DNA from 3 places in the Chryseobacterium sp. KMC2 genome. Region 3 is predicted to be linked to each of the others. Evidence: riboswitches for the same ligand, from Rfam matches in the RefSeq annotation. Region 3 holds a riboswitch; each other region holds the start of a gene.

Region 1 (10,520 bases), on a different contig from region 3:
GCAACAGGGAAAGGTACTATCTGTAACATGGGTGCTGAAATCGGCGCTACAACTTCTACTTTCGGATATGATGATTCTATGAGAAGATATCTGACTGCAACAGGAAGACAGGACGTTGTAGATGCAGCTGATAAAATTGCGGAACATTTAACAGGTGATGCTGAAGTATATGCAAACCCAGAACAATATTTTGATCAATTAATAGAAATTAACCTTTCTGAATTAACACCTCATTTAAACGGACCTTTCACTCCGGACCTAGCAACTCCGGTTGCTGAATTCAGAGCTAAAGCTGAAGCAAACGGATGGCCAATAGAAGTGGAATGGGCTCTTATCGGTTCTTGTACCAACTCTTCTTATGAAGATTTATCAAGAGCTGCTTCTATCGTTGAAGATGCGGTAGCAAAAGGTGTAAAACCTAAGGCTATTTTAGGGATCAACCCAGGTTCTGAGCAGGTGAAATTTACTGCTGAAAGAGACGGTTTCTTAGATTCTTTCAGAAAATTTGAAAACGCAAGGATTTTCACGAATGCCTGTGGACCATGTATCGGACAATGGGACAGAGAAGGAGCTGATAAAGGTGAGAAAAACTCTATCATCCATTCTTTCAACAGAAACTTTGCAAAGAGAGCTGACGGTAACCCAAATACTCACGCTTTTGTAGCTTCTCCAGAAATGGTAGCTGCTGTAGCAATATCCGGTAGATTAGACTTCAACCCAATTTCTGATACGTTAACCAACGAAGCCGGTGAGCAGGTAAAACTTGATGAACCTAAAGGTTCTGAGCTTCCTGCAAGAGGATTTGCAGTAGATGACAATGGCTATCAGGCTCCATCAGCAGATGGATCCGGTATTGTGGTCAATGTAAGCCCTACTTCAGACAGACTTCAGCTATTGGAAGAATTCCCTGCCTGGGACGGTAAAAATATTGAAGGGGCTAAGGTATTGATCAAAGCTTTCGGAAAATGTACTACCGACCATATTTCTATGGCTGGACCATGGTTGAAATACAGAGGTCATCTTGACAATATTTCAAATAACATGTTGATTGGAGCTGTAAATGCTTACAACATGGAAACGAACCACGTGAAAAACGAAATCACCGGTGAATATGGTGAAGTTCCGGCTGTACAAAGAGCTTATAAAGCAGCAGGTATTCCTACTATTGTTGTAGGGGATCAAAACTATGGTGAAGGTTCTTCAAGAGAACATGCTGCCATGGAGCCTAGACACCTGGGTGTAAAAGCCGTACTGGTAAAATCATTCGCGAGAATCCACGAGACCAACCTTAAGAAACAAGGTATGCTTGGATTAACTTTCGCTAATGAGGCTGATTATGACAAAATCTTAGAAGATGATACAGTTAATTTCTTAGATCTTGACCAGTTTGCTCCAGGAAAGCAATTGACGTTAGAATTCGTTCATGCTAACGGAACTAAAGATATTATTATGGCCAACCATACATACAATGATCAACAAATCGAGTGGTTTAAGGCTGGTTCTGCACTGAACCTGATTAAGCAACAGGAAAATTAAGATTACTTGTTAGATTAATATAAAAGACGGCTTCTGTTGAAGCCGTCTTTTTATTTCAGTTTATCCAAAAGGTTAGTTCGGTAGATATCTCCAATTGGAATTTCCTGCTTGGAAAGCATCACCTTTTTTGCTCCTATGCTTTTTATTTTATCCAGATTTATGATAAAGGACTTGTGAATGCGTATAAATTGATCAGGAAGTTGATTTTCCATTGATTTAAGCGTATCAAGAACGATATATTCTTCATCCTCTGTCCTGATATTTACATAGTCTTTAATGCTCTCAATATAAAGAATATCATTAAAGAGCAAACGATGTTGCTGTCCGGAAGACTTGACAAAGAAATGGGAATCTGTTTCCTCATTAACCGAGAAACGTTCTCTGGCTTTTAGGGCACTTTTTTGAAACCGGTCAAAAGAAACAGGCTTCAGCAGATAATCAATTATATTATGCTCGTATCCTTCCAGTGCATATTCCGAATAAGCAGTAGTTAAAATATACTTTTGCCTGGCTCCCACAATTTTCATGAAATTAATCCCTGTAAGCTCCGGCATCTGGATATCTAAAAAAATAAGGTCAGAATCATTATCTTTAATATATTCTAAAGCCAATATAGGATTCTCGGTAGAAAATACCAGTTCAAAAAAAGGAATCTTCCGGATATAGTTTTCAAGGAGAGATATGGCCAGGGGCTCATCATCTACAACGACGCATTTAATTGTATTCATCTCGTAAATCAATCTTTAAATCTACTATAAATTCTGTTTCTGAGTCTTTTATATTCAGTTCATATTTCTGAGGATAAAGAATTTCCAGTCTCTTTTTCACATTCTCAATACCTATCCCAGACGCTGTATCTTTCATCTTTTGATTTTTAAAATTGTGAAGAGAAAAATGAAGGCTTCGGTTTTTATCGGAAACTTTCAGAACAAAACCTTTATCCCTGAAGTCACCATGTTTAAAAGCATTTTCTACAAATGGAACCAAGAGCATAGGAGAAATATTGAGTTTTGGATGGGTGATATCTTTTTCGAAAATCAGCATTTCAGCGTTTTTTATTCTCAGTTCTTCGAGCCCGATCAAGCTCTCAATATACCCAATTTCTTTATCCAGGCTGATCACATCTTTTTCAAGATCTTTCGTACTGTATCTGAGCAGCTCACTCAGCTTTTCAATTGCGGGTAATGATTTATCTGAATTCTGATAAACAAGGGAGTAAATGTTATTTAAAGAATTAAAAATAAAGTGGGGATTGATCTGTGTTTTCAATGCCTGAAGTTCTGCTTGTTTTTTCTCTATCAGGAGTCGTTTTTTATCATTTTCAGCCACCCCGTATTTCTCTAATATCCATAAAATTCCTGCTATGAAAGTGGTGAGAGAGCTGCTATAAATATTATCAAAAAAATAGTATGTAAGTCCTGTTCCTTCACCATAGTTTCGAAACCCAACGATCTCCTGCAAAATTATTTCTTCAAGAATATAACGCAGTCCTGCAAAGCAAAGAAGAGTCAATACAAAAACTATTACAGCTGAGTAAAGCTTATCCAGCTTGAAGAACTTTGGGAAAATAAATATATATGAAATATAGAAACTCAGAATCTTTACCATAAAAAAAGTAATCCTGAGAATACTTACTTCATAGCTGCTTCTCTCCGGGAAAAAGAAATTAGGAGTAATAACCGTTCCAAAAAAATCAAAACTCCAATAGATAATCTGAAGCCAGATAATTTGCTGTTTTTTCATACTCAAATATAAAGCTCCGCCAAGGAATTTATCTACAGTTTTCGATGAAAGGCTCTTTTTTTCCGATAAAACTATTTTCACACCCATGAAACAAGCCTTCGTCTAATCCCTGTTTTTACAAGAATATCCACCTTATACCTTTGTCCCAGAGCTGTAATAAAACCTCTCTTACATACAATGAAAAGAACTATTTTCTATATCTCAGTGTTATTTTATTCTTTTGCGGTAGGGCAGACTAAAGACTCTGCAATGGTAAAAAAGATCGAAACGGTTACGGTAAACGCTAAAAAAAATTTGGTAGAACGTAAAGTAGATCGTCTTGTCTATAATGTTCAGAACTCTATGCTATCCCAGGGAAGCTCAGGAACAGAAGTATTAGCAGGAACTCCTTTTCTTAAAGTGGATGAAGATAAAGGTCTTCTTTCTATTGCCGGCAAAAATGGAGTCTCTGTTATGGTTAATGACCGAATGCTTAACCTTTCCGGTACCGAGCTCATCAATTACTTAAGAAACTTACGTTCTGAGAACATCCTGAAAATTGAAGTCATCACTACTCCGCCCTCAAAGTATGAAGCTCAGGGAAATAGCGGGATTATTAATATTGTTTTAAAAAAAAATCAACTTCTTGGTTGGAACGGTTATCTGACCACGTATTATAAACAAAAAACCTATGCCGGATTTGGGAGTGTGGCAGGGGTTAATTATCAGAATGAAAAATTAAAAGCAGCAATAAAACTACAGGGATTTGATGAAGAAAAACGTTCTGTAGAAAATTATCAGGTTATGGGAAAAAGTTCTTCGGTTAACAGAGATGACAGAAGGGATATGAATGATGGACTTGGGTTTAATGCGACACTGGATTACTCATTATCCGAAAAATCCAATATAGGAATGGTTTATGATATGTTGAAAGGACACTCCAATATGGATATTCATTCGGGGCAAAACTACTTTACCGACGACACTCTAAACTTCCAGACCCAAACTGATTCTAAACACCGTTCTGATTTTACTTCCCAAATGCTGAACCTTTATTTTGATCAAAAGCTAGGAGATCATAAGCTGAGTTTTGGAGCTAATTATTATGGAAACCTTCCGGATACTCAGGTCAATTTTAAAACCATAAATATGGCAGATCATTCAGAACAAATGGTCAGAAATCTATCTTCGGTGGACTATAAAATCTATTCCGGACAGGCTGATTTGACTTTAAATCTTAAAACCATTCAAGTTGAAGCCGGTACCAAGTACAGCCAGTTTTCGAACAACTCAGCTATTGAGTATTATAATATGATCAGTGGAAATTATACCATTAACCCGAAAAAAAGCAATCTTTTTAATTATAATGAAAAAAATTATGCAGGTTACTTCAGTGCCAGTAAAGATTTTGGTGAAAAATGGTCTGCAAAAATAGGCCTGCGTTACGAATATACCGACACAAAAGGATTTTCACCCACCACAGAGTCTCAGTCTGACAATAGGTATGGAAAACTATTTCCCACTGCCTATATTTCTTATAAGGCTGATGCTAACCATCAATTCAGTCTTACCTATTCCAAAAGGATTAACCGCCCTTATTTCCGAGCTTTAGATCCTTTCCGCTGGTACTCCAATCCAAATACTTATTATACCGGAAATCCGAGCCTCCAGCCTTCATTCAACCATAATATTGAATTCAATTATATCTTTAAAAATAAATTCTCAGCTAATCTCTACTACCAGAGAACCTTGAATAATTTTGACCAGATCACATTTTTAGATGGAATCCAGCTAACCAGTACCTATCAAAATTATTACAATCAAAACAATTATGGGATCAATCTTAACTATACAGATATTTTTTTCAAAATCTGGGAAAGCAATCTTTCTGCATCCTTCAGCTGTAATGAAACCCAGATTACCCAATTCAATGCCGTCCCTAAAAGTGGGCAAGCCTTCTATTATTCTACCAACAATACTTTCAGACTCAATAAAGCCAAAACGTTTTTTCTGTTTTTAAATTACTGGCATAATCTTCCATCAAGGGATGGGTATATGTCCGTCAGAAACAGGGCCAGTGCTGATGCCGGAATAAAAATGAGCTTTGCAGAAAAAGCATTGCAGATTAACCTTTCGGTAAGTGATATCTTTAAACAATCCGGATATAAAGCCAATATGTATTTCTCCGATAATACACAGTCTTTCAATAATTATTGGGACGCCAGAAGGCTGACCTTAAGTATCACCTATAATTTCGGCAACCAGAAGCTGAAAAATGAGGAGAGAAAAATTAATTTTGAAGAAAAAAACCGGGCACAATAATAAAATCCGCCTGTTTATTCAAACAAAAAAAGCAGAGATTAAGTCTCTGCTTTTTGCTGCCTTCTGCCTAAAATTTAAATTCTACTCTCGCAAACACAAAGCGTCCTCCGATACCATACTGAGAAACCTGTCTGGAATAGACAAACTGATTATCTGCCGTTAATGAGCTTATATTAGGGCTTTTGGAAGGAAGTATATTGAAGAGATTATTACTTCCAACGGTTGCTGAAATATTCTTATTAAAATCATACCCCACCGAAAGATCCGTCACAAAGCGGCTATTTAATACAAAATGCTCCCCGCTTTCTGTGATGCCATCAAAATTGGCATCCACAACATCTGCATCTGTCACTTTACCGAAAAAAGAATTTCGAAGTACAAGGCTAAAGTCTGATAATTTCAGGGTGTTGGATAATGTTGCTTTTATCCGGGGTACAGCCTCTTCGAAATAGACTCTGTTCGGCTCAGAAAAATAATTATCTATCTGGCTTACTAATTTCGGGGATGCGTGGATATCTCCAATTCTTTTGGTTTGGTTCAGGTTGATGCCCAAATTATTTTCCAGGGAAACACCTGATGAAATTTTCGAAGTCTGAGAAACTGTAATATCCAGTCCTTTTGTCTGGGAATCCACAGCATTGGCAAAAAAATTAGCAGCGCTTGCTCTTGCCACATCGAAAGCATCCTGAAGAACTGCCTGATCTGAACCTGGGGTAAAACTGCCATTAGGACGGAAGAAAAGGTCTGTAAGGACTACCCTGTCTTTTATTTTTATATAATATACATCGGCTGTGAATGCCAGGCTTAATGCCGGAATTCTCCATGTAATTCCCGTACTGTAGGATTGTGATGTTTCCTGCTTTAATTTTGGAATACCAAGAGCCTGTGCTGCCTCAGAATTATTCCTGAAAGTACCTACCTGTGTTGTTTTTCCTTGCTGAATCAATGTGGAAGTAGAACTATAATAAATCTGAGCTAAAGAAGGTGCTCTAAATCCTGTAGACACGGCACCTCTCCAATTGAAATTGGGTGCCAGTTTTACATTTGTTGCCAGCTTATAATTAAATGTAGATCCAAAGTCTGAATAGTTTTCATAGCGCAGAGCACCTTCGAGTAACCATCTGTCTGTTACTTCAAGCTCCACATCAGCGTAGGCCGCTACACTATTCCGACTTCCGGAAACAGCATTTTCAGGACTGAAACCAGGAAAAACCTGAGCTCCTGCCGGTCTTATATTTCCAAAAAAGTCTGTTACTTTTTCATTTTCAGGTGTATTGGCAGTAACCACATTCCCAAAAATATCATAAGAAGCATAAGAGTTTTCCTTTCCGACGTTTACTTTGTAGTTTTCATATCTGTATTCCCCTCCAAACGCGAGGTTAAGACCATGCAATACATTATATTTCTTTGAAAAATCAAGATTGACCGTGTTCTGTGAAAACTCAGATCCTCCAGCTTCAAAACTTCTTGGAGAATGGTCTGTCAGAGAGGCATTAAAGGTATTCACAACACCAAAGCTAAAGGCATTTTTCCCAAATGTATTACTGAAATCTACGTTCCAGCCACTCCATTTTCCTTTAATTCCTGCTGCAAGGGAATAATCATTCACTGTCGCTTCAATCTGAGGCAGATATCCATTAGGAGTAACCGCATTGATGTTTCTTTCGTTATTTGGAAGGCGATAAAAACCGCCAGCATTTCCAAGACGGTAGCTGTATCCCCCAAAAGAATAGACTTTCCAATCGTCATTAACCGGTATTTCAGAATTAAAGAAAAGCTGTGCCGACTGTAATTTAGACTGCCCGGCTCTAAGACTGAAGTCTTTTCTTTCCAGTCCCCTGTAAGCAAGCTCCTGACTGGTAAAATCACCGCCTAATAGCCCCTGAAGGTCAGAAATACTGTTTGCATTGGAAATCTGAGACTGAAAACCGGAGGAGAAATAATCTACTTTTGTTGCATATTGTTTAATGGTACTGATGATCTGCTGGGTATTGGACGTGTTTTTGATATTCTTATACAGCCCATCAATATTAACACCATCCTGCAAAGCTCTGTAATTGACAGCGTTGTAAGCATTGAAAATGTCTCCTTCCCGAACACCGGCTCTGGAATAAGGATCGCGGTATTGTGCAGAGGTTGTAATATTAAAAAAACCGGCTTTTCCGATTTTTGCTCCGTAATTAAGATCCACAGAAATGGTCTGCCCGTCAACTCCTCCCGAAAAATTATTAGCAACAGGTGAAGCATATCCTCCTAAAAATACCTGTCCGGAAAGTCCCAATCTTTTTTTCAGCCCCAGGTTAACAACACCGGCAATGGCATCAGATCCATATTGAGCGGAAGCGCCATCCCTTAACACCTCTATCTTATCTAAAGCAAAAGCAGGAATTGCATTAAGGTCGGTTCCTACAGAACCTCTTCCCGGAGTAAGTGTTACATTAATCAAAGAAGACTGATATCGTCTTTTTCCGTTGAGCAACACCAAAACCTGATCCGGACCCAAGCCTCTTAAAAGGGCAGGATCTACGAAATCAGTACCATCATTAACGGTGTGTGAAGTAGATGAAAATGAGGGAACGATATAGTTTAAAGCCTGGCTGATATTATTGACAGGACTTTGTTTTAGAATTTTTGAAATATTAATGATATCTACCGGAACCGGAGTATCAGTTAATGATCTTCCGGAACCTCGCGATCCCAGGATGACCACATCGTCTATTTTTTTGGACTGTACTGTATCAGACTGCGCGTAATAAAATGTTGTAATAAAGGCAGCTGAAGTGATAAGGATTTTTTTATTGAAATGATACATGTGTTTTATTTTTTTGTTGTGAGGATTTACTTTTAAGCACTACAAATCCTGTAACCTTAAATTTTAAGGTTAGCATAAATGTTTGAAATGTTGGTATTATTTTTTAGAAATGGAAAAGGCTAGAAACAACAACGCATGCCCATGTAGAAATGGCATGAGAACATATCAGAATAATGAAGTCCGCCTTCATGATCTGAGGAATAAAAATTGACATGTGTAATGAGATTTCCCGTGTCTTTAAACATTGATTTTAACTTTAAAACAAAAATTCAAGATGGGAGAAATGATAGAATGATAAACATTTTTTCCGGAAGATCCGGCTTATCGATTGCAGCACCTTGCTTGTTTTTGCAGGTTGCTATCCCATCTAGAGATTCTTGATAATTACCTGGCAAAGATATAATTATTTCAGAAATAAAAAAATATTTGACATAAAAAATTAATTTCCATCATTTTATCGTAACAAATTCTCCTTTTGAGCGTCTAACGGAATAGTAGTAAAAAACATTATGAAAAAAACTGTATTCGCTTTATCACTTGTAAGCTCAGTTTTTATTTTTTCTCAGGAAAAAAATAATAACCAGCCTAAAGAAAAACAAATTGACGGTGTAGTGATCACCAAAACTAAAAAAGCAGTTGAACAAAAAGCAGACCGTACTGTTTTTGATTTCTCTGAACAGCCTCAGCTCAACAATGGGAATGTGTTGGAAGGGATTAAAAAACTTCCGGGACTTGTAGCCACAGACATCGCGGGAATGATGTATCAGGGAAAAATGCTGGATGTTTATCTTAACGGAAGACCTTTAAACATTACTTCTAATGAATTAAACTCATTTCTTGAAGGCATGCCTGCCAATTCTGTAGAGAAAATTGAAGTGATTACCCAACCGGGCGCAGAATTTCCGGCAACCTCCGGAGGAGCCATCATGAATATTGTTACGAATAAAAATGCCAATAAATACTTAACAGCTACTTATTCCGGAAATTATACGTTCACAAACTATGATAAGTATAGAAACAGGGTAACTAACTCAATTAACCTCAACGCCAGAAATAAACTCTTCGGATGGCAGCTTAATGTTGGCCAAAACTATCGTGAAAGTATGCTTAATACTCAGCAGGACAACCTTCTGTCTGGAAATACGGACCGATATGCCCGTGGATATTTTGCAAAATCAGGGGTAACCTTTGAGCTTGGGCAGGACAGATTATTGCTTAACTACGACATTTACCACAATAATAATGATAACTATACTCTAAGTAATGGTCTTGCTGATCTCCTTGTCAGCCAGGATCCTGATGTTTATAAAGAAGCTAAATTTGATGCTTTTGATGCAGCACGTACCAACAGCCTGAGACAAGAAGCTGTGGTGACCTATCAAAAGCGTTTTGCAGACAAGTCCCAAAAGCTGGATTTTCAGTTTGGCTATACAAAGTCTGATACCAAGTTTTCTCAGGATAATTTCTTTCGGGAAGGTTTTTATACAGAAAATGGGAAACCTTTTGCCTATGCAGGAGGGAATGATATTCTCAACAACAAATCGGATATGAGAATAGCCAACTTCAAAGTTGATTACTCACAACCCATTAAACTTCTTGATGGTGGAAAGTTAAGTGCAGGAGGGTTATATGAAAGACAGGATTATGATACTAAAAGCTTTGGGTTGACCAATTTAGAATATCAAAGACAAACCGCATCTACCTATTTAGAATTTCAGGCAAAACTTAAGAAGTTTGATTTTACATTAGGAGGACGTGCTGAAAACTATGATATTTCCGGAGTAACAAGATACATTAACAAAGATAAAAAACTTGTTCAGGATGATTTAATTCCTTTTAATAAGTTTAAGTTTTTCCCAAATGCCAGCATTCAGTATAGCATGATGAATCAGGTGTATGTTGCGGCAAACTATAACAGAAAAATCAGTTTACCGAGTATTTCTGCTCTTAACCCCAACAATACCACATTTGCAGGTCCCAATACCCAAATAACCGGTAACCCGAATCTTCAGCCGACCATTTTTGATAACTATGAGCTTAAGGTTTCTGCTTTTGATTATGCATTTATCGGCTATAGTGTAAGTTCGGCAAGCAACCAGGTTGCACAGATTATCAGAAAAGACGGTAA
Region 2 (10,520 bases), 150 kb from region 3:
AAAGCAAATCATTGTTTCCCTTAACCGGATGTTCCCAGTCTTTGAAGCGCTCTCCACGATAATCTTCTTCTTCAAACTTATAACGCTGAAGCATGGTTCCCATAGCTCCGTCAAGGATGAGGATGCGCTTTTGGAGTTGAGAGTTGAGAGCTGAGAGTTGAAAGTCTTGTATGCTATTTTTCATTTTCTATTTTTTTATAATAATTTATAAATCCGCTGATAAGCTTTTTACATAAAAGGATTTTTCTATTTACAATTTCAAAATCATCTTTAGAAATATATACTTGGTCTAAAGCCAGATAAAATTGGGTTTCCAGTTCGTAAAGAGATCCTCTGGCAATATGCAAAAAGTGTAATGTATCTTTAGATGTTCTTCTTCCACATCCTTCTGCTATATTTGATCGGATTGAAATAGCGGCTCTTCTTATTTGACTGGTTAAAGCAGATACTTCTTCTTTAGGAAAATTTGTGGTCAAAATATAAGTTAGGTTAACCAATTTTCGTCCTTCAATCCAAACCTCTAATTCTGTATAATCTCTACTCATTTTTTATCTATAAACTGTCAACCCTAAACCCTCAACTAATCTAAAGCTTGTTTTAAATCTGCAATGATATCTTCTACATTTTCCAAGCCTACAGAACAACGTACCAGACCTGCTGTAATTCCTACTTCATTTCTTTCTTCGTCAGACAGTTTGGAATGAGTTGTAGAAGCCGGGTGAGTAACGATCGTTCTTGTATCACCTAAGTTGGCGGAAAGTGAACACATTTGTATCTTGTCTAAGAAATTTCTTCCACCCTCTATTCCTCCTTTTATTTCAAAAGCAACGATATTTCCTCCCAGTTTCATTTGTTTTTTGGCAACTTCATAGCTCGGATGGGATTTCAGGAATGGATATTTAACCAATTCCACATTAGGATGGCTTTCTAAAAACTCGGCTACTTTCAATGCATTTTCACAATGTTTTTCAACACGGATTGCCAATGTCTCCAGGCTTTTTGATAATACCCATGCATTAAAAGGAGATAATGCAGGACCTGTATTTCTTGCGAAAAGATAAATTTCTCTGATCAGGTCTTCTTTTCCTACTGCAATTCCACCTAAGACTCTTCCCTGTCCGTCAATCAATTTCGTGGCTGAATGTACAACAACATCTGCACCATATTTAATTGGCTGCTGAAGATAAGGTGTTGCAAAACAATTATCTACAATAAAAATCAGATTGTGTTTTTTTGCAATTTTCCCAAAAAACTCCAGATCCAGAATTTCAATAGCAGGATTAGTAGGAGTTTCCAGGTACAGAATCTTTGTATTCGGTTGAATATATTTTTCAACATTTTCAGCATCACCGGCCTTGAAATAAGTAGTTTCAATATTCCATTTCGGGAAATACTTGGTAAACAAGGTGTGGGTAGATCCAAAAACCGACTGGCAGCTTACAATATGATCTCCTGCATTCAATAATGCCGCAAATGTGGAATAAATTGCAGCCATTCCTGTAGCAAATGCATATCCTGCTTCTGCACCTTCCATTTTTGCAATTTTATCTGTGAATTCCGTTACATTCGGATTAGAGAAACGGCTGTATAGATTTTTAGGCTTTTCTTCGGCAAAACTCGCCCTCATATCTTCGGCATCCTGAAAAATAAAGCTGGATGTAAGGTATAATGGTGTGGAATGCTCGTCAAACTGAGTTCTTTCAGTTTGGGTTCTTATTGCTGATGTTTCAAAATTCTCCATATAGTTTTAATTAATTTACCAATATAGCAGTCTAACAATTTAATAATGAGATTCTTCGCAATGCTCAGAATGGTAATTTACAAGTATTGGTAAACTGTTAAATTGTCAGATTGTTACATTAATTTTATTTTATTTCACTTACTCTTAAAATATCTCCGAAAACACCTCTGGCAGTAACCTGCGCTCCGGCTCCGGCTCCCATAATAACAATTGGATTTTCACCGTAGCTTTCTGTATAAATCTCAAAGATTGAATCAGAACCTTTTAACTGTCCTAATGCTGAACTTCCCGGTACGGACACCAATTTCACATCAAGCTGTCCTTTTTCTTCCTGAAGATTCCCATGCAGATCCCCTACGTAACGCAATACATGACCGGGTTCTTGGTTTTCTTTGATCTTCTGATATTCTTCATCCAGTTCTTCCAGTCTTGAGATAAATTCATTTTTCTCTACGGAAAGAAGATTTTCAGGAATTAGATTTTGAATATTAATATCCTGGAATTCGTTGATCAGATCCAGCTCTCTTGCCAAAATCAGTAATTTTCTTGCTACATCATTTCCAGAAAGGTCTTCACGCGGATCCGGTTCTGTGTATCCTTTTTCCATTGCCTCTCCTATAATTGTAGAAAACTTATCATTTCTTACAGAGAAGTTATTGAAGATATAACTCAGCGAACCTGAGAATACACCTTTGATTCTGGTGATATTTTCTCCTGAAAGGTGTAGTAATTTGATCGTGTCAATTAACGGAAGACCCGCTCCTACATTTGTTTCATACAAATATCGTCTGTTGTTTTTACTCAACGTATATCTTAGTTTACGATATTCTTCAATAGGAAGTGTGTTGAAGATCTTATTGGAAGAAACCAGGTCAAATCCGTTTTCTGCCAGGGCATGGTAGTTTTTCACAAAATCTTTACTTGCTGTATTATCCACAACAATCAGATTTTCCAATTGATTTTCGTTAGAGAATCTGATGAGTTCCTGTACATTTGAGGAGTGCTCTGCAGTCAAAACCTCATCATTCCAATTCGCATCAAAACCTTTTTTATTGAAAGCAATCTTCTTTGAATTGGCTACTGCAACTACTTTAAGATCTATTTTCTTACGTCTTTTAATTTCTTCTGAAGATTGAAGAACCTGCTCAATGAGTGTTTTCCCCACATTTCCGTGACCGATAATAGCCAGATGAACAGTCTTTGGTTTTTTGAATATTTCAGATTCTAAAATATTTCTGGTTTTTTCGTCCTGTGAAGAGGTTACAACGATGTTTACCCTGTTTTCTCCTGATACCTGGTTTAAAAGCAATGGGAAGACATTATTTCTGGCCAGCTCAGCAAGAACTTTATTGAAATCTTCTGCTACAAATCCAAGTACAGAAACATTATTGATACTGTAGATTTGGGAAACTTTCCCTGATTTTCTTTCTGCTTCAAATTCATCGATAAGGCAAGCTACTGCTTTTTCTGCATCATTTTCCTGAACCAAAATAGAGATTCCGTTTTCTATAGCTTGTTGGGAAATCACTCCCACACTTATACGCGCTAAAGTAAGCGCTTTAAAAATTCGTCCGTCAATTCCGATTTCTCCAAGGAAATCTTCTCCTTCAAATTTAATGATTGATCTGTTCTTCAAAAATTTTATTTCGTTAGCATTTTTCATGAGTCTATAAAATATTTTTTATGATAGTATTTAATTGTTGGTATTCCATTAGGAAGGCATCATGCCCATGTATTGATTGGATCTCGTGATAAGAAACATTCTTATTTTTCTCTGTCAGTCTTTCAAAACACATTCGGATTTCAGAAGCAGGAAAGAATAAATCTGTATCAACGGAGATCATGTGCATTCGGGCCTGGATTTTCTCCAGCATAGCTTCTTCTGTATTGATATTCATTAATAGATGATTCATCAGCCTGTACGCTTTTAAACTAAATCTATCGTTTAAAGCATTTCCGTGATAAACCAGCCAGTCTTCCGATTCTAAGCGTTGTTTATCCTTATTGTATTTATTTTGAAATCTGTCATTGAGTGATTGTGGAGTCCGATAGCACAACATGGCATGGATTCTGGCTTTTTGCAGAGGTTCATCTTTATCATTCAGTAAAAATTTCTGAACAAGGCATTGTGCATGAAGCCAGTCATGAGTTTTAAAATCACAGGCAATAGGGATAAATACTTCTGCAAGCTCGGGCTTCTTGGAAAGCATTTCCCAAGCAATCCCTCCTCCTAAGGAGCCTCCAATAATGGCATATAGGTTTTCGATATGTAAAATTTCCAGTCCTTTCAAAAAGATATTGGCAATATCTGCAGGAGTGAAATCTTCATAGTCTTCAATTAAAAAATTATCGTAGCCGTTTCCGGGAATATTAAAACATAGAACTGTGTACTTTTTTGTATCAACTACCTGACCGTCGCCAATTAATTGTTTCCACCAGCCTTTTTCTCCGGATACATTTGAGTTTCCGGTCAGCGCATGATTGATTAAAATAATAGGTGCAGTGAACAAGTCTTTCCCGAAAAGCTCATAGCTCAACGGGATATGGTATTCCTTTTTGGAATGGGTTTGATACGAAAGATTAATATAGTTTAGTTCTGTTTTCAATTCTATTATTTTTAATACAATTGAAAATGCCACAGGAAATGGCTGAAAAGAACTTCAGTAAGTTATCTGTCCAAAATAATTTTGGTAGAACGTAGCACCTTCTTTGCTTGCACAAAGGGTTGCTAAGGTTTCATAGGGTCTAATCCCTCAACCTTTCTTGATAACATTTTCAATATTTGAATGAACGAATGGTGCAAAGGTAGTTTTTTTCTTTTAATTTCAAAAAAAAATTAATTTAATATTTTAATATCCCCATAAATACAAGTGTTTCAAGCCTATATTAAGAATTATTCAGATGATAGGAATTGGAATTACTTTTCAAAAAAACTAACTTCGTATGGAAAATGATGATATATGACCTCCGAAAAAGAAAGATTACAAGATTCCAAATGGAAAAACTGGGGACCTTACGTAAGCAACCGGCAATGGGGAAATGTACGTGAAGATTACAGCTCAAATGGAAATGCCTGGAACTTTACCAATCATAACAATGCGGAGAGCTATGCTTACCGTTGGGGCGAAGAAGGTATTGCCGGTATTTCCGATGTCAAGCAGCTGTTCTGTTTTGCATTCTCATTTTGGAACAAGAAAGATAAAATTGTAAAAGAGCGATTCTTTGGACTGAGCAATCCTCAGGGAAACCATGGTGAAGACATCAAAGAAATATTTTATTATCTGGATAATACTCCTACTCATAGCTATATGAAAATGGTTTACAAATATCCGATCAATGCATTTCCTTATGATGATCTTGTCACAGAAAACGGCAGACGCAGCAAAAAGGAACCGGAATATGAAATTTTTGATACCGGAATCTTCAACAACGATGAATATTTTGATATTTTCATTGAATACTGTAAGGCTGACCATAATGATATCTTGGCAAGGGTTACGGTATGTAACCGAAGTCAGCACGCTGCCCCTATTGTAGTAGCACCAACAGCCTGGTTCAGAAACAATTGGAAATGGGGATACAATACTTATAGAGGTGAAATGCATACTTCTCATGATGGAAGTATTAGTATTGGTCATGACAGTATTTCAATTAAAAAGCTATACTCCAGAAACGGAAACGCACAAAGTGTATTTTGTGATAATGAAACCAATACTTCTAAGCTTTATGGAGCTCCCAAAACTGAAAATACTTATTTCAAAGATGGTATTAATGATTTCATTATTCACCAGGGAGACACTGTAAATCCTGAGAGGAGGGGAACAAAAGCTTCTTTTCTGATTGACGAATTTATTGAATCCGGAGAATGTAAGATTTTTGAATTCAGATTATGTCCTGATGAAACTGATGAGCCTTTTCAAAGTTTTGATGAGATCTTCAGTACCCGAAAAAATGAAGCTGAAGAATTTTACCACGAAATTCAAAATGACACCACGGATGAAGATGAAAGAAATGTCCAAAGACAGGCCTTTGCCGGACTTCTCTGGAATAAACAGTTTTATCATTACAATATTGGAAAATGGCTGAAAGGTGATCCTAATTTTGAAGCCCCCAGAAACTTTAATGAATATGTAAGAAATACAGAATGGAATCATCTTCACAATAAGGACATTATTTCCATGCCCGATAAGTGGGAGTATCCGTGGTATGCTACCTGGGATCTGGCATTTCACTGCGTACCCTTATCTATGATAGATGCAGAATTTGCCAAGGGCCAGCTTTTGCTATTGACCAAGGAATGGTATATGCATCCTAACGGACAGCTTCCTGCCTATGAATGGAATATGAGTGATGTAAATCCGCCTGTACATGCATGGTCCTGCTTCAGGGTTTTTAAAATTGATGAAAAAAATAACGGAAAACCGGATCTTTTATTTCTGGAAAAGGTATTCCAGAAGCTTCTCCTGAACTTTACCTGGTGGGTGAACAGAAAGGATAAAAACGGAAAGAATATCTTCGGAGGCGGTTTCCTCGGGCTTGATAATATCGGTGCTTTTGACCGGAATATGGATTTAAAAGACGGGCAACATCTTGAACAAGCCGACGGAACGAGCTGGATGGCTATGTACGCACTAAATATGATGCGTATTGCCATGGAGCTGGCCCAATATTACCAGGTATATGAGGATATGGCTATCAAGTTTTTTGAACATTATCTTTATATCGCAGAAGCGATGGAAAACCTTGGTGAAGGCACTAAAGGCCTGTGGAATGAGGAAGACGGTTTTTTCTATGATGTTCTTCAGCTTGGAAACGGAGACAGCGTATCTTTAAGATTAAGAAGTATTGTAGGATTAATACCTCTTTTTGCTGTAGAAATTGTAGACCATAGATTGCTGGAAAAGATGCCGAATTTCAGAAGCAGAATGGAATGGATACTAAAAAACAAACCTGAACTCACTAAACTTGTCTCTCATTGGGATGAGGAAGGCCATGGAAGAAAGCACTTAATGAGCATCCTCCGTAAAAACAGACTGACAAAAGTTTTAACGAGAATGCTGGATGAAAAAGAATTTTTGAGTTCTTATGGGATCCGTGCCATGTCTAAAGTATATGAAGAGAATCCATTTGTATTCTCTGTTCACGGAAGGGAAAATATGGTTTATTATACTCCTGCAGAAAGTGACAGCAGAATGTTTGGAGGAAACAGCAACTGGCGTGGCCCTATCTGGTTTCCTATCAATTTTCTGATTGTAGAAAGCTTACAGCGTTTCCATTACTATTATGGAAACAGTCTTAAAGTAGAGTTTCCAACAGGAAGCGGAGATAAGAAGAACCTTGATGAAGTGGCCCAGAATATCAGCAAGAGACTTTGCTCCATCTTTTTAAAGGATGAACATGGCCAACGCGCTTTTAATGGTGGAAATCCTAAGTTTAATTATGATGAACACTTTAGAGATTATATCACCTTCTTTGAATATTTCCATGGAGACAATGGCCGTGGCGTAGGAGCTTCTCATCAGACAGGATGGACAGCTACTGTAGCCAAGCTTATTAAACCCAGACTTACATTTTAAAGAAAACGCTATACTGCATAAAAAAACCGGATGAGACATCCGGTTTTTTTTATTTTTAAAGAAAATAGAATTAAATTTTATCTCCATTAACAAAAACTTCGTATCCGATTTCTACATTCGGTTCTAAGGTTTTTGATACGGAACAGTATTTCTCAAAAGATAATTCTGCCGCTTTTAATGCTTTCTTAGGATCAATTTCTCCTTCCAAAAGGAATTTTACTTTAATAGATTTAAAAGGTTTTGCATCATCCACCTGCACTCTCTCCCCTTCCACTTCTGCCTGAAAATTTTTAATATCCTGACGCTGCTTCTTTAATATAGAAACCACATCTATTCCACTGCAGCCAGCTACAGCCATCAGTACACTTTCCATTGGTGATACCCCCTTAGCTCCCGGCTGGGAAGTATTGTCCAGAAGGATAGAGTTTCCTTGGGAGTTTGTACATTCAAATAAAAAGTCGTCGTTTATTCTGTTGAGTGTTATTTTCATTGTACGGATTTATATTTCAGGTTTTTTAATATTCTTATTCAAATATAAAAAACTTTAAGGATTAAACCTTAGGCTAAGACATGATATCAACCATAGCCTGAAAAAGATTATCCGGATTTTCTGCAATCCGGTTACACATATACAAATACCATTCATCACCATATACAATATACTGTCTGCATGAGTAGCCTTCTTTATAGGTTTCATTCAGTAGATCTTCCTGTATTCCCAGTAACATTTCAAATTCATACTTAGATTTTGGAACGTCATATTGCTCAATAAGCTCTTTAACTCTATTTTGAATTTTATTATGGTGCGTAGCAATAGAACATCTTCTGTTTTTAAGGAAAAGAGTTTCAATATAATTAATGTATAGGTTGTCTAAATGTTTTCCTCTCTCTACAGCATGTCCTGGAGGAACAGCAAAAGCACCTTTTACAATTCTTATTTTCCCTTGTGTTTCATTCAATACTCGTTCAAGATCTTTTGGAGTACGGTTTAAATAAGCCTGAAGGGTAATTCCCACATTTGAAAAATCAGGTGATATTTTACAATAGGTATTAATAATATCATCAGTTCTATCAACTCCTTCTGCGCTAATCACTATTTCAATATCTTTTTTATGAGCAGATTCCGCTAATAACACTAAATTATTATAAGCAAGATCCTTATCTATTGCAAGCCCAATATGTGATAAATCCAAAGAAACGATAGAATTAATCTTCTCTTCTTTCACCTTATTAATCAAATCAAGGAAATGTTGAGTTACCAATTCTGATTCTTCCACTGAACGGGTACTTTCCCCCATAAACTCTAGTGAAGTGGGAAGTCCTTTATCATTAATTCTTTTAACAGTAGCTAAAGCTTCTTCCATCTTTTCACCCCCAATATATCTTTTAGCTGCTTTCAGTAGGAGTTTAAAGAGCTCAGGATTGTTAAGAATATATTCTTTTGCGCCTTCATTTAGTGCTGCTATTTTCAACAGCGCACCTGCTTTTTCTTTTAGTTCCATTTTATTTTTTTAATTTGTATTTAAATTATTTTTATAAAATTCCTCTCGCTTTTATCTCCAAATATTTATTGATAACATCAATATTCAAGTTTTCAGGAAGGGTATATACGGTATAAATTCCATATTTACGAAGCTCCTGAATAATTAGTTTCTTTTCAAATTCAAATTTTTCAGCGACGATCTCATCATATATTTCCTGCATATTTTCAGGATTTTTATTACTCAAAGTCTGTAGCTCTGCATTTTTAAAAAATACAACTACCAGCAAGTGATTTTTAGCAATTCCACGAAGATATTTCAGCTGACGGTTTAATCCGTCCAGCGTCTCAAAATTGGTAAAAAGTAAAATTAAGCTTCTTTGGTTGAGTGAGTATTTTACATCCTGATACAACCGGTTGAAATCACTTTCAAAAAAGTCTGTTTTAATATTGTACAGGGCTTCTGATATTTTTTTCAATTGTCCGGACTTATTATCTGCAGCAATTTTATTTTCTGCTTTTTTTGAAAAGGTCATCATTCCCGCCCGGTCTCCTTTTCTCAAAATAATATGAGACAATGCCATGGCAGCATTAATAGAATAGTCCAGCAGACTTAATCCATTGAAGGGCATTTTCATTGTTCTGCCTTTATCAATCAGTATAAAAATACGTTGCGATTTTTCATCCTGAAATTGGTTAACCATTAAACGATTGGCTTTGGACGTTGCTTTCCAGTTGATGGTTCTGATATCATCTCCAGGAACATAATCCTTGATTTGTTCAAACTCCATAGTATGTCCCAACTTTCGGACTTTCTTAATTCCCCCCAGCATAAATTCGCTCTGCAAGGCCATCAATTCATATTTTCTGAGATGGATAAAGGAAGGATAAGAAGGTAGCATTGCATCTTTCTGGAAATTAAATCTTTTGGAAACCAATCCCAACGGTGAGGAAGCATATACATTCAGACTTCCAAAATGGTATTCTCCTCTTTCTTTAGGTTCCAGCGTATACTGAAAGAAAGTATTTGTCCCGGAATGAATATGTTTTTCAATTAAAAAATCTCTTTTCTGAAACTGGAAAGGTATTTCATCAATAATTTTGGTGGTAATCTTAAAGCTGTAATTGTTTTTGATATCAATTTTTACAAAGTTTTCGTCGCCATTGGACAATTTCTCCGGTAATATTCTTTGAGCCTGTAATGCATTTTTCTGATTAAAGAGAAGTAGATAATCAACCATTACTGCAAGAAAACAAAGTAGTAATACCATGTGGGCAGCCCACATCAATGCCGGGAAGAAAAATGCCAAAACATACAGAACACCCACTCCAATGAGCGTAAAGAAGAAACGTGTATTGATGTATAAGTTTTTCATTGTTTAGGTTATAAGGGATTAGGATTTAGAGATTAAAGGCTAATTTTATAAGCTTCAATCCCTTCTTTCCCTATCTAGGAATTTCTATTCCCTCTAAAATTTGACGGATAATTTCATCTGCTGTAAGACCTTCCATTTCTCTTTCCGGAGAAACGATTACTCTGTGTCGTAAAACAGCATAACTTGCTTCTTTAATATCTTCAGGAGTTACAAAATCTCTTCCTCTCAATGCAGCAAATGCTTTTGAAGCTGTAAGAAGTGCCAGTGAAGCTCTTGGAGAAGCCCCCAGATATAAAAACTGATTTTCTCTGGTATTGATGATAATTTTAGCAATGTATTCCATCAAC
Region 3 (10,520 bases):
TTAAAGAGCGTAGGAAAAGGAATACTTTGCGAAATGGCAAAAGACTGATCAAACTTCGGACTGTTGTACTGTCCAAGCTGGGCATCAACACTTAGCTTGGGAAGTTCTTTAGCTGTAGCCCTTAATGCCTCTGCAGACTTGATACTTAAATCTTTTGACTTTAAAGCCAGGTTATTATCCACCGCCATTTCTATTGCCTGGTCTACAGAGATAGGTCTGGTCTGTGCTTTAAATGTCTGTCCCAACATCATAAACCCTAAGATAAGAATGATCGTAAATGTACCTGTTTTATTATTTTTTCGCTTCAAAAATTTAGTATTAAAAATAATATACAGCATAGGAAGCACAAATAAAGTAAGGAAGGTAGCCGTCACCAAACCACCGATTACCACAGTTGCCAAAGGCTTCTGAACCTCGGCTCCGGCTCCGGTAGAAATAGCCATGGGTAAAAATCCTAATGAAGCTACTGTAGCCGTCATCAAAACCGGTCTTAACCTGGTTTTTGTTCCTTCAAATACTCTTTTCAGGATATCGGTTTCTCCCTCTTTTTCAAGCTGGTTAAAAGTTCCTATTAAGACGATCCCATTAAGCACAGCAACTCCAAACAGAGCAATAAATCCGATTCCTGCACTGATACTGAAAGGCATATCTCTTAAAAGAAGGGCAAATACTCCCCCAATCGCACTCATAGGAATTGCCGTAAAAATTAAAGCAGCCTGTTTGAATGAACGGAATGTAAAATACAAGAGCATGAAAATAAGAAATAACGATATCGGAACGGCAATCATCAGACGCTTACTCGCTTCCTGAAGATTTTCAAACTGCCCGCCATAGGTAAAGTAATATCCGGATGGAAGTTTAATTTTTTTATCCAGGTTCGCCTGAATATCTTTGACGACACTTTCTACATCACGACCTTTCACATTGAATCCAATTACAATTCTACGTTTCCCCTGTTCACGGCTAATCTGTGCAGGACCCAGCTTGTAGCTTATATTGGCAACCTGTGACAATGGAATCTGAACTCCTGTACTTGAGGTAATCATTAAATTGTTAACATCTGCAATATCTGTTCTGTGAAGACTGTCCAACCTTACTACCAGATCAAAACGTCTTTCATTTTCAAAAACCTGTCCTGCAGCTTTTCCTGCGAAAGCCGTACTTACAGCATTGTTAACATCTTCAATATTTAATCCGTAATTCGCTATTCTTGTTCTGTCATATTGTACATTAATTTGTGGAAGGCCGCTTACTCTCTCAATTTGAGGAGCTGTTGCACCATCAACCGTTTGGATTACTTTTCCTACTTTATCTGCATATACTGCTAATGAGTCAAGATTTTCACCAAAGATTTTCACGGCAACATCCTGTCTGATCCCCGTCATTAATTCATTGAAACGCATCTGAATAGGCTGATTTTTCTCAAAAAAGACTCCAGGAATCGTTTCCAGCTTCTCACTGATCTCATCTGCCAGTTCATCATATGATTTTTTGGTTTTCCACTCGCTCTGTGGTTTCAGTACGATAATCATATCGGTGGCCTCCGGAGGCATCGGGTCTGTAGGAACCTCAGCTGAACCGGTTTTTCCAACGACCATTTTCACTTCATCAAATTGCTTAATAATTCTCGAAGCCTGCATAGAAGTTTCTATACTCTGGCTCAGTGAACTTCCTTGCGGCAGTATACAATGGAATGCAAAATCTCCTTCTTGAAGCTGCGGAATAAATTCTCCACCCATATTTTTAAAAATGAAAGCAGCCAGTACAAAAACAACTATTGTAGCTGAAACCACTGCATATTTTATTTTAATAGCCTTCTTCAGTAAGGGTTCATATATCCTTTGCAGGCGGTTCATCATCTTATCTGAAATAGTTTCTTTATGAGAGATTTTTTTGGATAGAAATAAAGCACTCATCATTGGAATATAAGTAACAGATAAGATGGTAGCTCCAATAATGGCAAAGCCTACCGTTTTAGCCATTGGAGTAAACATTTTCCCTTCTACCCCTGCTAATGTAAGGATAGGTACATATACGATAAGGATAATAATCTGTCCAAATATTGCACTATTCATCATTTTAGAAGCAGCAGTTCCTACTTCCTGATCCATCTGAATCTGAGTGAGATTTCCATTATACTTTTTATGATGAAGAAGATGCAAAGTCGCTTCTACAATAATTACAGCTCCATCTACAATCAACCCAAAATCTATGGCTCCAAGACTCATCAGATTGGCACTTACTCCAAAGACGTTCATCATTCCTAATGCAAACAACAATGAAAGAGGAATTGCGGAAGCAACAATAAGTCCTGCTCTAAGGTTTCCTAAAAAAACGACCAGAACGAAAATAACTATTAAAGCCCCTTCAATCAGGTTCTTCTCAACAGTACCAATTGCCCTATCTACCAAATCTGTTCTGTCCAGAAAAGGTTCTATTACAACATCATCCGGAAGTGATTTTTGAATAACAGGAATTTTGGATTTAATATTTTCCACCACTTCATTACTGTTCGCTCCTTTCAACATCATCACCACACCTCCCACAGCATCTACTTTTCCATTGTATGTCAAAGCTCCATAACGTACAGCACTTCCTAAACGAACATCTGCCACATCTTTGATAAAAATGGGAACACTGCCGGTTTCGTTTTTAACGGCGATATTTTTTATATCTTCAAGAGAGGTCACAAGACCAATGCCACGAATAAAATAGGCATTCGGTTTTTTATCAATATAAGCCCCACCTGTATTTTGGTTATTTTTTTCTAAGGCTGTAAATATTTCAGTAATGCTGGTTCCCATTGCTTTAAGGCGGTTAGGGTCAATGGCAACTTCATATTGTTTCAGTTCTCCTCCAAAACTATTGATTTCAGCAACTCCCGGAGTTCCGTTGAGTTGTCTACGGACAATCCAGTCCTGCATAGTTCGAAGGTCTTTAGCATTATATTTCTTCTCACTCCCTTTTTTAGGATGGAGAATATACTGATATACCTCTCCTAGCCCTGTACTTACCGGAGCAAGCTCAGGGGTTCCTATTCCTTTGGGGATTTCTTCTACGGCATTTTTTAACTGCTCACTGATGAGCTGTCTTGCAAAATAAATATTGACATCTTCTTTGAAAACGACTGTAATCACAGAAAGTCCAAATCTTGAAATACTTCTTGTCTCCTGAATATCCGGGACATTAGCAATACTTTGCTCTATAGGAAAGGTAACCAACTGCTCCACTTCCTGACCTGCCAATGTAGGACAGGCTGTGATAATCTGTACCTGATTGTTTGTAATATCCGGTACAGCATCTATCGGTAATCTGGTAGCACTCCAGGTTCCCCAGATGATCAGCAATAAGGTCATAATTCCAATCACAACCTTATTTTTAATACTGAATTTTATGATTTTATCTAACACGATTTTATTGAATTTTTATTGAAAAACAAATACTTACAGCTTATAAAGCTGCAGCAAAAATATCATGAAAACCTCTGCAATGGTATTGCAAAGTTTCAAGTAATGTTTAGAAAGCATCACTTTCTAAAGTCAATAAAAATTAAATTTTGGGAGGCTGCCAGATAGGGTCATATACCTGGTAAGCAAAGTCATTCTTCTGAAAAAGAATTTTCTTTGAAAAATAAGCAGGAACCTGCTTGGGAATCTCTAATAACGGATCCATCTTAAATGCTGATACTGCAATCTGGCAACAGCTGCAGGCACAAAGCGGCGAACAGATATCTCCTTTCTCCGTAGAATGAGCTCCATGGATACTTAGTGATATTTTCTTTTCTCCTGAATCATATGGTGTAGACACATCTTCACATGGCATTAATGATAACGCCATGAAATAAATTGCCAGTATCCATCTTAACAGATTCATTGTTACAAAGGTAAAGCTTTTTTCCAAAACGGGTGATGTCCTGGAATATTTAATATGCAATACAGAAGTGTTTCTGATTATTCTAAGCTTAATAATGAAATAAAAAACAATCACTACATTGGTAAGAAACTAAGATTTTTTTTAAACAAATGCTCCCTACAAAAACTTTATCATTACTATTAATTCCCCAATTTACTATTGCTTTTTCTCAGGAAAGCTGCATATACATGACTATTAATCAGTCAAAATTGACAAAACACATTTTTGAATCCTGACAATTATGATAACTTAGGTATTTTAAAGAATGTCTCTAATCAAGTAATAAGAAATAATATTAGAATGAAACCCTTTTTTGCTACACCTTTACTTATTTCATTGACTTGTTCAATCCTTTTTTCTTGTGAAAAAAAAGAAATATTAAGCAAAGATATCAAGATCTTAAACCAAAATAGAAATCTTTCGACCGTTAATGGAACCGATATTTATACAACAAATCTTATGATCGAGCCTGATACCTCTGACACACTTAGGTTTAAACTAACAGATAAGGATTGGGCCTTTTTAGGGAGAAGTTTTGATAAGAATAAAATCTATCTTATTAATAACAATACAAAGATAGGAGAAAGAGCAAATTCTATTGAACTTGGTGACACAATTATAATTAAAACAAACAAAAGGTCCCTAGCCATAAACTTTCGCCATTTTCTTGACGAAAAAGAAAGTATAGATACCCTAAAAACCAAACGTTTTAAAAACTTCATACACACTTTTGATTCTCTGGTATACTATAGATCTAGGGGAAAATAAAAGCCACCGCAAGTGCAGTGGCTAAAAAAATCAAATCTAATTATTGGGTTATAAACTATAAATTCGGGTTGTTTTCAGATTCCTTCTGTGGAATACTGAATAAATAATACCTGCTATTCGGTACAAATCCTGTTTGATCAGGGAATGCAAAATTAGTATGACCTCTTCCATCAACCGTTTTTACCGTTCCGTCCGGTGTAGTTACCTGAACTTTAACAGGCTCTCCATTAGCGTCTACGAAACGCTTCCTTACTACCGTCCCCTGTGTTCTGATGATATCTGAAAGAGAAAACCCTTCTCCGAATAATTCTTTTCTTCTCTCAATTAAAATTTCCTTTACCACATCATTCTGAGCTAAAGAGCCACTGTAGACATTAGCATTTCTGGCTGATTTAAACTGATTTAAAACAGTTACTGCCTGCGATACATTTCCGTTTCTTGCTTCCGCTTCCGCTTCAATCAGGTACATTTCGGCAGCTCTCATATAGACGATATCAGCAATAAGTCCTGATTTAAATTTAAACTTAGCATACCTCAACAACCCTTCTCTTCCTTTAAGGCCATCCCATGAGAAAAGCTGAGATCTGATATCATTAGCATCAAAGAGGTCTTTAAAATAAGGATCAGCCATAAAACTGTAATAATAACTTCCGGAAGAAGATACATCCAGGTAATGGAATGCATAACTTGCCCCGGATTGCTCCTGGGTTTGTCCGTGCCCCCAAATCCATTCAGCATTATTGATATCGTTGAAACCATCCTTATATTTCTCCGGAGCCATCAAAGGGTAACCTTCTCTTGCAATTTTTGCCGCAGCGGCAGCTTTACTCCATTCTCCCGTATTCAGATAGGTTCTTGCTAAAATCCCGTTTACGACAGAACGATTGATCTTATCTTTATTATTTCTCGTATAATCTTTCAATAAATTATCAGCATCTGTAAGATCACTTTTCACTAAAGCATAGATCTCTTCCAGACTTGCTCTTTTCTTCCCTACTGTAGTTATCGTTGAAGGTTCCGTATAGATAGGAGCTGTTAATGCGGTCTTATCTTTCAGGTAACTGAACTGATAAAAACTGGCAAGATTCAGATAACAGAAAGCCCGTAATGCCTTTGCCTGGCCTTTCACCTGATTCTTTTTTTCCTGACTTCCTTCTGTTCCGTCAATTCTGGCAATCACATTATTCATGTTATTGATGGCAGAATAGAGCATCGACCAGATAAATAATGGACGGCTTGCCGTACTATTAACCATTTCAGTAAAAGTATAGGTAGAAGAAAAACCATATTTATTAGTCAGTACCGCTACATCACTTCCCATAGCATCACTTGCTCTTAAAACAGTTGAATACCCAATATTGGCATAGGTTGTTCCATCATCATTGAATCTGGCCCAGGTTCCGTTGATTACTGTTTCTGCACTTTCAGCCGTTTTAAAAACCTCCACATCATTAGCCTGGTCGGTAGGAGCTGTTGCCAGGTCACTTTCACAGCTGGTCAGTACCCATGCTGCGAGTAAGGCAAAAGATAAATATTTTAATTTTTTCATTGTTTCAATTTTTAAAAGTTAAAGAGTTGCCTGAAGTCCAAAAGTGATTGTTCTCATCGCAGGATACCTGTAATAAGTAGTACCATCCAATGCCTGTTCAGGATCCATTCCTTTATGTTTATAGAAGGTCAGAAGATTTTCTGCCTGAACATAAATTCTGAACTTTTTAAGTCCCAGTTTTTCAAAATAGTCTGAAGGGAGAGTATATCCCAGACTTACATTTTTAAGTCTTGCATACGTCCCGGAATATAAAAATCTCGAAGAATTGGACGTCCAGTTATTGGTAATTGTGCTCAATGCAGGTACATCCGTATTAGGATTTTCAGGCGTCCATCTGTTTAACATTTCTACGCTCCACGCACGACCTCCGGCACTTCCGTTATGCATAATTGAGGTATAATCGGTATCAAGAATTTTACCCCCGATTTTGAAAGTCAGCAATCCTGAGAAATCGAAATTCTTATAGGTAATACTTGTACTAAGCCCTCCGGTTACTTTTGGTAGTGCAGATCCCTGCAGTGTTCTTGTTGCTTTTGCATATTCAGAAGTAGTACCTTCCACTGTATTTCCATTAGCATCTGTACTGATGGTTTTCCATAAGGGTCTTCCGTTACTTGCATCTACCCCTGCCCATTCCGGAATATAGAAATCATATACAGAACCACCTACCTGCAACAACTTTGTTCCGGTAAGGATAGAACCTTTAGGTAATTTCGTAATCTTATTATTCAATGTACTCAGGTTAAGATCTAAATTCCATTGGAAATCATCCGTCTTAATTGGTGTTGTAAAAAGAGAGAATTCAAAACCTGTATTTTTTATGGTTCCGATATTGGCCGGAAAATCATTAATTCCCAAAGACGGAGCTACCGGCATATTAAATAGAAGATCCTGGCTTTTTCGCTCAAAATACTCGATATTTCCTTTCACTCTGTTATTAAGAATCGCAAACTCTAATCCTACGTTCAGATTAAGATTCGTCTCCCATTTTAATTCGTTGGTTCTCGCTTTTTCAAGTACTGCCCCCGGCTCACCAAGGTTATTGTAAAATTTATAAAGTTCCTGATAAGCGTAATAAAGAGGGAGTTTATTAGGCTGTAATAATTTATCATTCCCCTGTCCTCCATAACTTGCACGAAGTGTCAGCTGATTAAAGAAATTCAGATTTTTGATAAATTCCTCATTAGAGATTTTCCATGAACCTCCTACAGACCAGAATTTCCCCCAACGGTTATCCTTAAAGAATCTTGAAGAACCATCGGCTCTTCCTGAAGCTGACAGGAAATAGGTATTATTAAAATCATATTCCACTTTTCCAAGGTAACTTAGCAGGCTGACCTTATCACTGTTTCCACTGAAACTTCCCAATAAAGCGGCAGCATCCGGCTCATAGTAGTAGGGAAGTGAAAACTGACTTCTGGTCCCGGAAATTGTTTGATAATCATATTTATAAAATTCCTGACCTGCCAACACATTAAAGTGATGCTTTCCGAATTTTTTATCAAAAGTCAGAATGTTACTCGTGGTATACGATAAAGTTCTGCTGTTTGACTTTGTGACCGATCCTCCAATCTCACTACCCTGCCCGATAAGCGGGTTTGAGTAATAATGTCCATTATAGTTGACCAAATCTACAGAAAAGCTGGTTCTGAACTTCAATTCAGGTAAGAATGTGAAATCCATGAAACCTTTTCCGGAGAAGTTATCTTCTTTATTTTCGTTTTTATCTAAAGGTAAAGTTGCTGCCAGATTTTGATTCTGAAGAGCGTTGGTAGGCCTGTATTTTCCAAAATCGTAAATTCTGTTTCCGGCACCATCCAATACATAAGACCCATCCGGATTTCTCTCATAATAAGGATAGAATGAAGGAACAGATCTTGCTGCCTGGATAACATTGCTTGTATTGGAATCTGAAGACGTAGGAGCCTGTTGAATACTGTTGGTATAACTTAGGTTTACCCCTACATTCAGCCATTTCTTAACTTCAGAATTGAGTTTTAACCTTGTGCTGTATTTTTTAAATCCAGATTCAATGGCAATCCCTTTATCATCAAGATATCCCAATGAGAAAAAGTAATTGCTTTTTTCACTTCCTCCACTGATATCCAGATCTACCTGATTTCTCGAAGCCACTCTCTGTAAAACATCTCTCCAGTCATCATTCCATAAAGGTGTCGCTCCGGATAATAGTTTTCCGTCTGTACCTACAGGTTTTGAATAATTGGCTCCATAGGGATTAATACCCAGCTCAGAAATAAGATTATTGGTAGCCATCTGAGCTGCCTGCTGTCCATTGATCTGGCTAGATCTGTATCCGTTTCTCAATGCTTCCCAATACAGTTGGAAATACTGATCCGTATTGACTTGTTCGTAATCTTTTACTGCTCTGGTGGAAAAACCCTGGCTCATATTAAAATTGATTCGGGCTTCTCCTTTTTTACCGGATTTAGTCGTAATAATGATGATCCCGTTCGCCCCTCTTGATCCATAAAGAGCACTTGCCGTAGCATCTTTCAGTACACTGATTGATTCTATATCATTAGGGCTTATAGAGTTTAGATTTCCGTCAAAAGGAATTCCGTCCACCACATATAAAGGATCGCTGGATGCACTGATAGAACCAATTCCTCGGATCCTGATTGTTGCTGTAGATCCCGGCTGTCCGGAAGAACTTGTTGTCTGCACTCCTGCAACCTGTCCTTCCAATGCTTTTGTAATATTGGTAACAGGTCTGTTGTTAATTTTATCACTGGAAATAGTTGCCACAGAACCGGTATAGCTGGTTCTTTTAGCCTTCCCATAGGCTACCACCACCACTTCATCAAGCTCCTTCTCATTGAGTGTATCTTTTTTAGCCTTGGTATTCTGTCCGCTTAAGCTTCCTATTCCTAAAAAGAATACCGCTACAGGGGGAATCCAAATTTTTGAGCTAATCAAATTTTTATTAATCATAATCAATTTTGTTTATCATATATTAAAATTTTGCCCTTTGCAGATAATACAGCAAAGGGCATCGATAAATACGATAAACCTAATGCTTATTTTTCCTTTAAAGGCTGAATGTAACACCTTGCGCGAGAGCAGGTTGTTAAGATTTCATTGGGTCAGTTCCCTCCATCTTTCTTTATAAGCCGATCGAAATATGTCTGCAAATCTAGAAATATTTAGTCTACAAAACAAGTAGACTTATAATTTTTCATGATAATTTTTCAAAAATTAACTTAATATTTTATTAAAAAGCCGATAAAATAAGGACTTATAAAAATTGACACTTTAGCAAACATGAGAAATATCATTAATAATAATTGAATCAATACACTCTGTGTGCATGGAAATAAAAAAATGACGCCAATGGCGTCATTAAATTTTATCTGAGTAAGAATTTTTTAGGAATTACAAATAATAACTCACTTATTAAGATCAGTAAAGTCTCTGGATGGATACAAAAACCTCCAGTGTATTATCTGAAGTATTGGAATCTGAAGTCGTATTACCATTCCCTGCACTTGTAAAAGATTTGTTATCTATACGGAGTGCATAGTACACTCTGTACCATTTGTTGTCAGCAGTAGTAATATCAAAAGTTACCGTTTCGTTTCTTCCATAGGTAAGATAAACCCCATCATCAAACTGTGCATAATTATTAGGGAAAATTAATAAGTTAGCGCCATGTGAGTCACCTGTATGGGTAGACACTTCAGAAACCCATACTTTCGCATTGGCAGTAGTGATATTATAAAGACGCGGATCAAAATTAGTAGTTGCCCCGCTTGAGTCAAATGCATTGGGAGCAGTAATAAAAGCATCCACTCTGAACGTATTATTGATAACGGGAAGATCATTAAGAAACTGGCTTAAAAGAAATGATGTTGTCTTGCGCGGAATTGAAGAATGATAATAAACCAGCTCTCCGGGAGCAATCACAGCTCCGGCTCCTACTGTTGCACTACAGGTCTGTCCGCCAATATTTAACGCAAAAGTAGTCAGTGTAGGGCTGGAAGCCGTAGGTACACCTGACACTGTATAGCTAAGAATTCCTGATCCTACATTAAAATTTCCAGCAGCCAGTGTTGCCGTAAGACCATTTACAGGTCCCACAGTCTGTGCCGGATAGACCCCTCCGTTTCCTCCGGTGTAAGGAACAGTCATTGTTCCGGTATAGGGAGTTCCGGCCGTATAGGTTCCTGGAGAAAGTGTTACTCCGTTACAGGTAATAGATCCTAAAGTTCCAGGCGCAAGAGAACCATTATTGAATGTTCTCCATTCAGTTCCGTTCCAAAATACGTAACCG

Evidence for each region. A riboswitch is a leader RNA that binds a small molecule or an ion and turns the genes downstream of it on or off. The one in region 3 is predicted to bind S-adenosylmethionine.
Region 1: it holds a riboswitch for S-adenosylmethionine, as region 3 does, so the genes downstream of both, JML65_RS17805 (TonB-dependent receptor plug domain-containing protein) here and JML65_RS04885 (SusC/RagA family TonB-linked outer membrane protein) in region 3, are expected to answer to the same signal.
Region 2: it holds a riboswitch for S-adenosylmethionine, as region 3 does, so the genes downstream of both, JML65_RS05640 (alpha/beta fold hydrolase) here and JML65_RS04885 (SusC/RagA family TonB-linked outer membrane protein) in region 3, are expected to answer to the same signal.

The regions. Positions count from the first base shown of each region.
Region 1 is NZ_JAESIT010000016.1:100,294-110,813, forward strand. It holds gene JML65_RS17785 (aconitate hydratase) at 1-1,536, shown strand, start outside; gene JML65_RS17790 (LytR/AlgR family response regulator transcription factor) at 1,587-2,264, opposite strand; gene JML65_RS17795 (sensor histidine kinase) at 2,251-3,279, opposite strand; gene JML65_RS17800 (outer membrane beta-barrel family protein) at 3,457-5,580, shown strand; gene JML65_RS17805 (TonB-dependent receptor plug domain-containing protein) at 5,648-8,392, opposite strand; SAM-I-IV-variant riboswitch at 8,684-8,781, opposite strand; gene JML65_RS17810 (outer membrane beta-barrel family protein) at 8,902-10,520, shown strand, end outside.
Region 2 is NZ_JAESIT010000003.1:326,614-337,133, reverse strand. It holds gene JML65_RS05660 (homocysteine S-methyltransferase family protein) at 1-184, opposite strand, end outside; gene JML65_RS05655 (four helix bundle protein) at 174-545, opposite strand; gene JML65_RS05650 (O-succinylhomoserine sulfhydrylase) at 581-1,741, opposite strand; gene JML65_RS05645 (ACT domain-containing protein) at 1,866-3,404, opposite strand; gene JML65_RS05640 (alpha/beta fold hydrolase) at 3,409-4,347, opposite strand; SAM riboswitch class I at 4,407-4,514, opposite strand; gene JML65_RS05635 (MGH1-like glycoside hydrolase domain-containing protein) at 4,702-7,317, shown strand; gene JML65_RS05630 (OsmC family protein) at 7,388-7,807, opposite strand; gene JML65_RS05625 (proline dehydrogenase family protein) at 7,881-8,819, opposite strand; gene JML65_RS05620 (DUF58 domain-containing protein) at 8,851-10,173, opposite strand; gene JML65_RS05615 (AAA family ATPase) at 10,244-10,520, opposite strand, start outside.
Region 3 is NZ_JAESIT010000003.1:178,059-188,578, reverse strand. It holds gene JML65_RS04905 (CusA/CzcA family heavy metal efflux RND transporter) at 1-3,410, opposite strand, end outside; gene JML65_RS04900 (DUF6660 family protein) at 3,550-3,873, opposite strand; gene JML65_RS04895 (hypothetical protein) at 4,138-4,680, shown strand; gene JML65_RS04890 (RagB/SusD family nutrient uptake outer membrane protein) at 4,736-6,229, opposite strand; gene JML65_RS04885 (SusC/RagA family TonB-linked outer membrane protein) at 6,248-9,181, opposite strand; SAM riboswitch class I at 9,265-9,362, opposite strand; gene JML65_RS04880 (hypothetical protein) at 9,650-10,520, opposite strand, start outside.